Regions from separate parts of the Paenibacillus sp. sgz302164 genome, predicted to be linked through region 1. Evidence: riboswitches for the same ligand, from Rfam matches in the RefSeq annotation. Region 1 holds a riboswitch; the other holds the start of a gene.
What was found. A riboswitch is a leader RNA that binds a small molecule or an ion and turns the genes downstream of it on or off. The one in region 1 is predicted to bind cyclic di-GMP.
Positions count from the first base shown of each region.

Region 1 (5,431 bases):
CGATCGTGAGCAGCAATTTGATGGGAATGATCTCAAAGTGGTAAGAAATTACAGCTATGTAGAACGCCGGCAAAAAGACGGCGACAAAGAACGCAAAAAGTCTCAGCAGCCGGATAAAAGTAGCGATCGACCATCGTGTGCTGTAATCGTCGACGCTCTGAAAAAACGATGTGAACGAGGCCGGACCGACGAGCACGCTCGGAGAACGGTCTACGACAACGACGAATCTTCCCTGCAAAACTTGCGATGCCGCAGCATCCGGCCGTTCCGTCAAAATAAATTGCGGAAACGGAGAATACGGATTATCCTCGATCAGCTCCGCCAACTCGCCGGTATTGATGATCGTGTCGATATTCAGCATCTGAATCCGGTCTTCCAGCTCCTGCAGCACCTCGGGATGCGCGACATCCTCCAGGTATAGAACGGATACGATAGTATGCCCGCGTTGCCCTACTCTTAATTCCTTTATTTTCAATTCGCGGTTGGGAATGTAGCGCCGGATAAGCGCAACGTTCTGAGTGCTCGTTTCAACAAAGCCTTGATGCGCTCCTTTCAGGGACGCCTCAAGCTGCGGATCTGCAATCGCCCGCTGCGGCCAGCCCTGCGTATCGAGAGAATACGACTCCGCCCGTCCGTCGACAAAAAGTATGCTGCGGCCATGCAGAACTGCGACCTCGATTTGCGCCCACGCCTGCAGCGTAATAACCTGACCGATTGTCAAAATAAAATCGCCGTCCGCATCGTCGCTCCCATCCTCGAATTGAAGCGGGCGGAGCACGTTGTTGTTGATCGAGTTTTTATCCACGAGCCCGCTCAAATAAACAAGCGCGGCTTGCTCTCCCGTGCGCTTGATTGTAAATTGCCGTACGATCAGATCGGGAGTTTGCGTAAACAGGTTATGTAAATCGGCGATATTTTGCGATAGGGACGTACCGATGGAGTCGTTATTTTGCTGACGATTGGACCTCTGCGGGGCTGAATGATACTTTCTCCTGCCGAACAAGTTCGAAAAGCGCATCGCTCATCACCTCATTTTTGATGTCTGCTTCTGCTGTTCCATTGAACGATGGTATCAATTATAACCTTGCGAATTGTCCCTAATCTTATGCATAGCTTGCGCAAATAGATTGACACTAACTTGCTGCGACGAATCGCCAGCGCCGTGTTTGAATAAAAAAAGCCCGCGGTTATTGATGCACCGCAGACCGGATATCCATGACTTTTTTCAATTTGATGTCTTGTTTTTGTACGAAGTAGGCCTCGACCTGATTTTTCAAAATAAAGGCCCGCAGCGCATTCGTTTTATTTTCCGGAATTTCAACGTATCGGACTCCGTAATAAAAAAAGCCTGCACCCAAAGCCTCTCTTCGGACGATTTCGGTTACGCAAGATATGGAAAAACCGAGCAGAAGTTCGATTTCGAGCTGCGCGTTATTTTCCAGACTCATATTTTTATCCGCGTTCATATTGTTTTCAATCACAAATCCTACGCCGCTCAAGCTGATATTTTTGACGCTAAGGCTGATCGGATGCTCGAAACTTTGCTTGTTTCTCTTATTCTTGTCATGCAAACTGTGCAGCAAACCGCCCTGAACGACATCGATTCGCGGGTGCTCCCTCTTCTCCGTAAACTTCTTCCGGTTATCGGGCGGATTAATCACGATGATCGAACCCTCGTCTTTGGCCACGACCGACGTCTCAAAAACGAATAGCCCCGATTTGGAATAAACCGTAATCTTGACCTTGTCCCCAAGTCGGAAAACATCATATTGAGGTAGCTCGATTTCAATAATGTCGCCAAGCACGTACGTTACTATTCCCGTCGCTACAAAATCGCTTTTATCCAGCACCGCTTTGCTGTCAATCAAAATTTCCGCGTCGTTGCCTTCCTTGCTTCCGTAGATTTTGACCAAATCCATCTTTCTCTCCCTATCCGACAGCTTCATGGCATATCCTCCTGTTCTCTACAAACAGATTAGGCTATAAATAAAAAAATAGACTGTCCCTTCCTGTCGGGGCAACCTATTTACCTAAATCAAACAAGCTTGATTTCCGGTAACCAGGCTGTCATGGTTCTTGTAGAACTTTAGACCCTCGGCTTTGCGTCCTTGTCTTTCGGCAAGTTTGCCCTTATCAAATCTGATCTCGTTATGTATGCGATTATACCTATCAGTAGGTTAAAAGACCTAAAATTTTAATTCTAGTATACCTAGTTTAGCCGTCGGATTCAACCGTTTTCGCAGGCAGCTTGATTTCAGAGCGGCGAGTCCCTACAATGAAACTCATATATCCACAAATTTTCAACTTATCCACACACTTGTCCACAGAATGTTAACAACGAATGCTTGTTCGACTTCTATTCACATGTGGATAACATTTTTTAAGCGAGGTGTCCCCTGTGGATGAACATATATATTGGATGCGGGAAGCGATCCATGAAGCTTTGAAAGCCGAAACGATCCGTGAAGTTCCAATCGGCGCTATTGTCGTGCGTGACGGTGAAATTATAGGCCGCGGCTACAACCTGCGCGAAACGTCCCTGGATCCGACCGCTCATGCCGAGATGATCGCGATCCGCCAGGCCAGCGAGCATTTGCAGGCGTGGCGTCTGCTGGACTGCAAGCTCTACGTCACGCTGGAGCCGTGTCCGATGTGCGCGGGAGCCATCGTTCAATCGCGCATTCCGCAAGTGATCTATGGTACCGCAGATCCCAAAGCAGGGTGCGCCGGCACGCTGATGAACCTGCTGCAGGAAGAACGTTTCAATCACCGCGTCGACGTAATCAGCGGCGTGCTGCAGGAAGAATGCGCAGCGCTGCTGACCCAGTTCTTCCGCAAGCTTCGGAACAAGGTTTAGAAGTCTGTTCGATCCGAACCTAGATTCCTAGACCGGCAAGCTGGCAAGGCAAGAGCACGGTTGCATGACGAAAAACTCCGTGTTAAAATAGTCTTTGCTATGCGCCCGTAGCTCAGCAGGATAGAGCGACAGTTTCCTAAACTGTGCGTCGCGGGTTCGAATCCCGCCGTGGCGCGTATAACCCTGCTTTAATCGGGTAGAATCAAACGCAATTTATGCGAACTTCTTACGGTAATAAACGTAGGAAGTTTTTTTATTTATGGACTTATGAGCTGGCTTATTTCGAAGCACAGGTTAACAACGCGCTGGCGCGCATACTCCTCAGTCAGAAAACAGCCACCTTCATACGGCAAAAGCCGCGATTAGTGCATGCAGTTCCGTTGGCGCAGACTGAATGCGGACATACGTTTTCAAATCGATCGGAATCTCAAAGCCGCCTGAGGACGTACGCACGTATGTCCCATCTTCGCGCAACTTTACGCGTGATATCGTAACGATTTCGTCTTCCGGTTCGAGAATCAACGCTACATTCTCTATTAGTAGATACGCATTCCAATCAAAAACTAACATTTCATTAGCAACGTCATCCCGATGTTTCATTCGTACCGTTATCTTGCGAATAGCCATCACCTCCTTTCCGGTCAGGACGCTCGCGTGTAAACTGAGGTTCCGTATGTGAAATGAAATTTATAATATCATTTTGAGTTATTATCTTAAATTGATATTAACCCAATTTGTTAATAACGTCAAGCGTTGTTATTGTGGTAGAATGGAAATTAATAGGAGCGTGGTTTTCGTTGATTCGTTTTAAGCTTTCGGAGATGTTAGATAAACGTGGGATGACCATGTACCAAATAAGCAAACAGACTGGCATTCGACCGAATACTTTGAGCCAGTGGGTTAACAATGAAAAATTACGTGAGGAAGACAAACACGTTAAAGCAGTTAGTGTTGAGGTTCTTAATCTATTATGTAAAACATTAGACTGCACTCCTGCTGAGCTGTTCGAGTACATAGCAGACAACGATCAAAAGACCAAGAAACCATAATAGGGGCAGTGGTAGCCGTTTACGTGCAGACTGAATCGGAATAATCCAATGCGCCTCTGACTTGCAACCCCCTTTACATGCGTTATCGCATATGATATAATGAAACCGTTAGGAGGTGATGTAAATGCTTACCCTTCTGACGGCGATAATCCAGCTATTGGTTGCTCTCGTCAATCTCTACATAGTGCTGGAAAATCACCGAAAAGAAAAAGACTCCAAGCGTCGGAAGCGCTCGAAGTCTCGTAAGTAAATCACCGGAGAGGTTTAAAACCTCTCCCCCTAACAATCATTATACGCGAAAGGAGCCGTGTACTCAATGGCTTACGTCACTTTCGTAATTTCAATTATCACGCTCGCTATATCGCTATATACGTTAATAATCGTACGGAAACAGAGGTAACCGTCATGAACCCCCTTGATCATATTATGGGTGTCCAGGAGGCCGCGGAAATATGGGGATTATCGCCGGGTACCATCAAAAACTATTGCGCAGAAGGGCGCGTTAAAGCGGTTCAAATCGGTAAAACGTGGATACTTGATAAGAACCAACCGAATCCTGCCCAACCGAACCATCCGAAAAATTGGCGTAAAAAAGACAGCGGCCGACCGGAATAAATAACGCAAAGAACTTCTTACCGTTTAGCCGTGGTAGGTTTTCTGTTTTATTTGAGCGAATCTAGCTGTTAAGTTAGCGTGTTTGTTACTTGAGCAAAGGAACGAATAGGCGTGGTATTGATAAGCCGCAAACAATTCTGCTGCATCTGACTAGGAACACGAAAAAAACCTGCAAAAGTACATCCTTTTGCTCGTAGATACGCTGGCTTTGAAACATTCCTGCAAAAGTGCAGGTTTTTCATCGAATACATCAGCTCAGACCCATTTTCACCGGAAATTCCTGCACTTTCGCAGGCTTTTCCCGAAAACGAGCCATATTCGCAAAAAAAGCCTGCACTTTTGCAGGTTTTGCGCGCTACCACCCCCGCTTCACGAACGACTGGGCCTTTTGCATACGCAAGCTTTTCGTCGTATAAGCATTGCTTTTATCGACCGGGCTGCGTTATGATAATAGGCATGTGAGCATCGCCGCACGTTCAAGTTTAACCGCTTCCATTTAACAAAGGGATGACGACCTCGGGTTGGTTTTCCCTTTGTTTGTTTTGTGAAGCAGCGCTTTTGCAACCAAGAAAGGAGATGCATCCTTTTATGTCTGTCCCGAGTACCCGAACTTCTTATCGCATTCCTTTATTCTGCGCAGTCACGCTCCTGTTCTGGATGTCCATGTATACGAGCGTGCCGATTATTGCGCCGTATGTTGAATATTTAGGCGGCTCGCATCAGCTTGCAGGCTGGATCGTCGGGATGTACGGCATTTCCCAAATGCTGCTGCGCATCCCGGTAGGCGTCATGTCGGACCGGTTTCACAAGCGGAAACTGTTCATTACGTTCGGGCTGCTTTTTACCGCGTTAAGCGGGCTCGGTCTTTGGATCACCCGCGATTTCACCTGGATGATTGTGCTCCGCGCTC
Region 1 is NZ_JBVYOL010000042.1:11,980-17,410, reverse strand. Features, by position in the region: gene AC0LWT_RS36570 (spore germination protein) at 1-1,018, opposite strand, end outside; gene AC0LWT_RS36565 (PilZ domain-containing protein) at 1,188-1,946, opposite strand; cyclic di-GMP riboswitch class I at 2,052-2,139, opposite strand; gene tadA (tRNA adenosine(34) deaminase TadA) at 2,399-2,857, shown strand; tRNA gene AC0LWT_RS36555 (tRNA-Arg) at 2,959-3,033, shown strand; gene AC0LWT_RS36550 (hypothetical protein) at 3,200-3,484, opposite strand; gene AC0LWT_RS36545 (helix-turn-helix domain-containing protein) at 3,655-3,906, shown strand; gene AC0LWT_RS36540 (helix-turn-helix domain-containing protein) at 4,312-4,521, shown strand; gene AC0LWT_RS36535 (MFS transporter) at 5,110-5,431, shown strand, end outside.

Region 2 (5,431 bases), on a different contig from region 1:
ATTCCTTCCGCACCCCTCTGAACGGAAATTATCAGTACAACATCCGTTTTGACCGGGCGGTTAACGGCATTCCGTTTATGGAGAACGGCGTCAATGTCACTGTGAACGGGGACGGGCAGGTAACCGGCTACAATTACAACTGGGATGACGATGTGACATTCGAGACGAATGTGACGCCGATCGGCGAGGACAAAATCGCCCAGACCTTCAAAGACAAAGCCGACGTTACCTTAGCCTATCAAATCCCTTATGAAGCAAAAGGCGAGAAAAAACCGCTCATTGCCTACACATTAGTTCCATTCGCCCTGAACGCTGTGAACGGCGAAGTTTGGAACCAGGGCGCTTTTTCCCAGTCTCTTTATGCAAGTGACAACAAGCCGCTTACAGAGCAACCGCTGTCCGGTAAACCGGCTTCCAATTTGAATCTGACCAAGGAAGAAGCCGTCAAAAAGGTAACCGATGCGTTCAAGCTGCCCGATGACTACAAGCTGCGCGACGCTTCCTACAACGAGGTCACTTCCCCTGAGACGGGAGAGAGCAGCTCAAGCTGGAACCTGAACTGGAGCCGGCCGGCGGCGGAGAACGATTCGACGGGTAAAATCGGCGGCAGCGGCGCCTGGGCTGCGGTGAACAGCAAAACCGGCGAGATTATGAGCTTCAACAAGTACATTAATTATCCAAATGACGGGACCAAGCCGGTTGACGGCAAGGTGGCGCTGGATACGGCCAAAGCGTCTGTCATCGATTTTGTGAAAAAGAATTTGCCCGCTTACACGGACCAGCTCGTAATGAGCGCACCTGTAGAAAAGAACATACCTGCCGAACAATTGAAACAGCAGCGCACCTGGGAGTTCAATTTCAAACGGGTTATCGATGGCGTGAGCGCCAATTACGAGAGTGTGAATGTGAGCATTGACCGGACTGGCGGCGCGATCTTGAATTACTACAATTCGATTACCAATTTGCCGTATCCGAAGCAGAAGCCCGAAGTGATCGCCCTCGACAAAGCGAAAGAAACGCTGCTATCGCAGTATGAGATCAAGCTGAACTATGTGGTAGCGAACAGCGGGGCTCCAGGGGGCATTCCCATCGAGAAATACAGATTGATGATCGCAGCGGGAGAAAGCGTTCCGAGCGCTCCTGTGGGCGGAGACAATAAAAAGCTCGAGGCTAAACTGGTCTACTCCCTGATTCCGAAATTCACGCGCGAACAGTTCTTCCTGAACGCCCAGACGGGGCAGTGGGTCAATGCCTCCAACGGCGAAGTCATTTCGCTGGAACGCGTGAAAGTGGACGATATCGAGAATCATTGGGCGAAGAACGAGCTGCAATTGATGCTGGACTATCAAGCGCTTGACGTCAAAGACGGCAAGGTGAACCCGGATCAAGCCATCACTCGCGGGGAATTGATCAAAATGCTGGTCATTGCGATGAACGGAGGCAACAGCGGCATTTATTACCCTGCGGCACGCGCAGCTTCCTTCGCGGATGTGCAAAGCACGTCCAAATATTTCGCCTATGTCGAAAATGCGGTCGACCGCGGATTGCTGGTTCCTGGCGAGGATTTTAATCCGGAAGCCAAAATCACCCGCGAAGACATGGCCCAGCTCATCGTTAAGGCGCTTGGTTACAAAAGCTTGACGAAATACGAGAATGTTTTCAACAAAAACTTTGCGGATGCGGCCAAGCTGAAAAATATCGGAGAAGCTGCGATTGTCGTCGGTCTGGATATCATGTCGCTGAATAACGGCAGCTTTGAGCCCGGGCAGGAAGTGACAAAAGCACAGGCTGCCGTAGCGTTCTCCCGCTACCTGCAAAAGCGCGCCGATCTTCAGGACCAGCGATCCCGTTACGTATACTAAATCCTTATGGAACAAGCATGCCGCATCGCCGGTGTGCTTGTTTTTTTTGCGGGAAACGGTTCCCGCTTTCCGAAACCCGCCGTGTAAAATTATTCCTCGTGTGCTTCCCAGCCCTGCAAGATATGTTACAATAGGCTTTAAAACTTAATCTTGTGCGAACACGGCAAAAGGAGCAGAAGAGCATGGCTGTAAATGGAAGAGTAGGTCTGGAAGACATCATCAAGGCGAATCATGTGCTCAGCAAAGTGATCGAGCCCTCGCCCCTGCAGCGCAACGAGCTTTTATCAAACTTGTATGAGTGCAACGTATACTTGAAACGCGAAGATTTGCAGATCGTGAGATCGTTCAAAATTCGCGGAGCTTATAATGTCATTCAAAGCTTGTCTCCCGAGGAGCGGGCGGCGGGAGTCGTCTGCGCCAGCGCCGGCAATCACGCGCAGGGAGTCGCTTTTTCCTGCAAGCACTTGGGCATCGAAGGGAAAATCTTCATGCCGACGACGACGCCCCGGCAAAAGATTTCGCAGGTCAAGCTGTTCGGCGGAGCTTTTGTCGAGGTCATCCTTACAGGAGATACCTTTGACGATTCCTCCGCTCAGGCCAGGGAGTACTGCGCCCGGGAGAACAAGGCGTTTATTCATCCGTTCGACGACGCGCGCACGATTGCCGGACAAGGCACGGTCGGTCTTGAGATTATGAACCAGATGCCTGAGACGCCGGATTTTATTTTTGCCACGATCGGCGGCGGCGGACTTGTCTCGGGAATTTCCACTTATGTGCAAAGCGTAGCTCCGCAGACGCGCATTATCGGCGTAGAGCCGGAGGGCGCCGCAAGCATGTCTGAGGCGCTTAAGCTGGGACAAGTCATCACGTTGGCAACGATCGACAAATTCGTCGACGGGGCGGCCGTGAAGCAGGTAGGGCAATTGAATTACGAGATTTGCAAGGAGAATGTCGAGGATATCGTTATCGTGCCAGCCGGCAAGGAGTGTACGACGATTCTGGAGCTTTACAACAGCAATGCGATCGTGATCGAGCCTGCCGGGGCGCTTCCGGTTGCGGCGCTTGACGCATACAAGGAACAAATCCGCGGCAAAAACGTAGTCTGCGTCATCAGCGGCGGCAACAACGACATTGACCGGATGCAGGAAATCAAGGAACGCTCGTTGATCTACGAGGGGCTTAAGCACTACTTTATTTTGAACTTCCCGCAGCGCGCCGGTGCTTTGCGCGAGTTTTTGGAGGAAGTTCTCGGGCCTTCCGACGATATTACCAGATTTGAATATACGAAGAAAAACAATAGAGACGACGCGCCGGCGCTGGTCGGCATCGAGTTGAAAAACAAGGACGACTACCACGGGCTTATCGAGCGCCTCTCGCGCAAAGATTACGGCTACATCGAGATTAACAAGGATCCGAAGCTGTTCAATCTGCTCATTTGAAAATTTCCGATTTACAGCAGAACCGGAAGATTCTATTAGCTAATTTTGGTTAAATATGGTATAGTAAATAAGTCCCAGAAAACTCGAATATTTTTCGAAAAAAGGCAAACTTGCCGAAAGGCAAGGACGCAAAGCCGCAGGTCTAAGGTTGCATTCAACTAGGACAGCTGGGCTGCCGAAGGGTTGAATTATACCTAACAGGTACTACCTGCGGCTATTCCATGTGATGGAATAGCCTTTTCTTCTTTATACAGGTTTGGGGGGAGGAGGTTATAAGCGTGAACGGCGGTACATCATCCAAACGGGAGCGGCATGCAATTAACTTTGCGTGGGAATATTTGTGCCTGCTTGGCGTCAGTCTGCTGACGGCGAATCTGCTTGTCTCGGCATCGTTCCATGCAATGGGCTGGCTGGCCGGGATATTGTTTGCGGGCTTTGCTTGCTCCGCTTTTCTCGTCAAGCGAAAGGCTTCTATTGTTTTATTGGCGGCGGCGGCGTGCGCATGGCTGCTGCTTTCATTCGTGTTTCTTGCGTCCGAATTGTTCGCAAGTTTGTTGACTCATACGGTCCTGTGCATGTTTTTCGTCTACGGGATCCGGCAGTTGGCTGCGTCGCGGGAGCATTATAAGAGCAGGAGCATGGAAATGGAATACATCGCGCATCACGATTCCTTGACGGGTTTGCCGAACCGGAGGCTGTTCGAAGACCGTCTGGAGCGGTCACTGCTGCATGCCAAGCGCCACAATACACTGGTTGCCGTTGTTTTTTTGGATCTGGACCGTTTCAAGCATGTAAACGACACGCTCGGGCACGCTTATGGCGACATGCTCATCCGGCAGGCCGGCCAAAGGCTGACAAGCAGCCTGGGGGAAGAAGATACCGTATACCGTCAGGGCGGGGACGAGTTTACGATTTTGCTGCCTCATATTATGAAGCAGGAGGATGTCCGCCTCGCAGCGTCCCGTATTCAGGCGGCGCTTGAGGAGCCTTTTGTGCTTGAGGGAAGCCCTTTTGCGGTTTCGGCAAGCATGGGGATTGCGCTGTACCCGTATGACGGGGAGACGCCGCGGCAGTTAATGAAGCATGCGGACGAAGCGATGTATGCGGCCAAGAAGCATGGGGAAAATTACCTCCGTTTCTATGACGCAGAAATAAATGCCGAGCCGGCAGGCCCGGAGCGCATGGAGCGGGCGCTTCGCGCCGCCTTGGACAATGGCGAACTGGAGCTGTACTATCAGCCGCAATATGAGCTTTCCGGCAAACGTCTGATCGGAATGGAGGCGGTAATCCGCTGGCACTGTCCGGGGCAGGGGGAAATCCCGGGCAGCGAGTGGGTGCGCGTCGCCGAGGAAACCGGCCTGATGACCGCCATCGGCGAGTGGACGCTGCGAACAGCGTGCAAACAGGCGAAAAGCTGGCTGGACGCGGGATATCCTCCTTTGCGGCTGACCGTCGCTGTAACCGCTTCACAGTTCAGGGACCGAGGCTTCATCGATCTGGTGGCCGACGCCATCAAGGAAACGGGCCTTGAGCCCGGCATGATCGAGCTCGATTTGGCGGAAGACATATCTTCTTCCGGCGTGGAGGAGACCGGCGAGAAGCTGAAGTTATTGAAAGCTTTCGGATTTCGAATCGCCATGGACGATTTGTGCACCGGCCTGTTCACCAGAAGCGGCGCCGACCGGGTGCCGATGGACAGCGTCAAGCTCGATAGCACGATCGTCCGCGACCTTCCCGAAGACGGCGAAAATCAGCTGCTGGCGGAAGCGATCGCCATGATGGCGCAGCGTCTGCGTCTTAATCTGATCGCCAAGGGAGTGGAAACCGAGGAGCAGCTCGAACATTTGCAAAGTATGCAATGCACGGAAGCTCAAGGCAAGCTTTTCAGCAGCCCTCTGCATCCTGAGGAATTCATTCAATTAATGAAAGACAAAATAAGTTAACGGAAATGATATGGATTTTATCAACCACAGGTAGTATAATCGGGAATTGGGGCTCTACACCTATTTGTAGCCAGTCACAAACATGATTATGTTACCTTGTATGACATGACGAATTGTGCCGCAATAACGGGGAAACTACTTTTCCGCCCTTGGAATTGATGGTACAATTGACACATGAATGCGTTAC
Region 2 is NZ_JBVYOL010000024.1:57,830-63,260, forward strand. Features, by position in the region: gene AC0LWT_RS30390 (S-layer homology domain-containing protein) at 1-1,862, shown strand, start outside; gene ilvA (threonine ammonia-lyase IlvA) at 2,045-3,301, shown strand; cyclic di-GMP riboswitch class I at 3,395-3,481, shown strand; gene AC0LWT_RS30400 (putative bifunctional diguanylate cyclase/phosphodiesterase) at 3,580-5,244, shown strand.
Region 2: another riboswitch for cyclic di-GMP. It lies ahead of AC0LWT_RS30400 (putative bifunctional diguanylate cyclase/phosphodiesterase); the one in region 1 lies ahead of AC0LWT_RS36565 (PilZ domain-containing protein).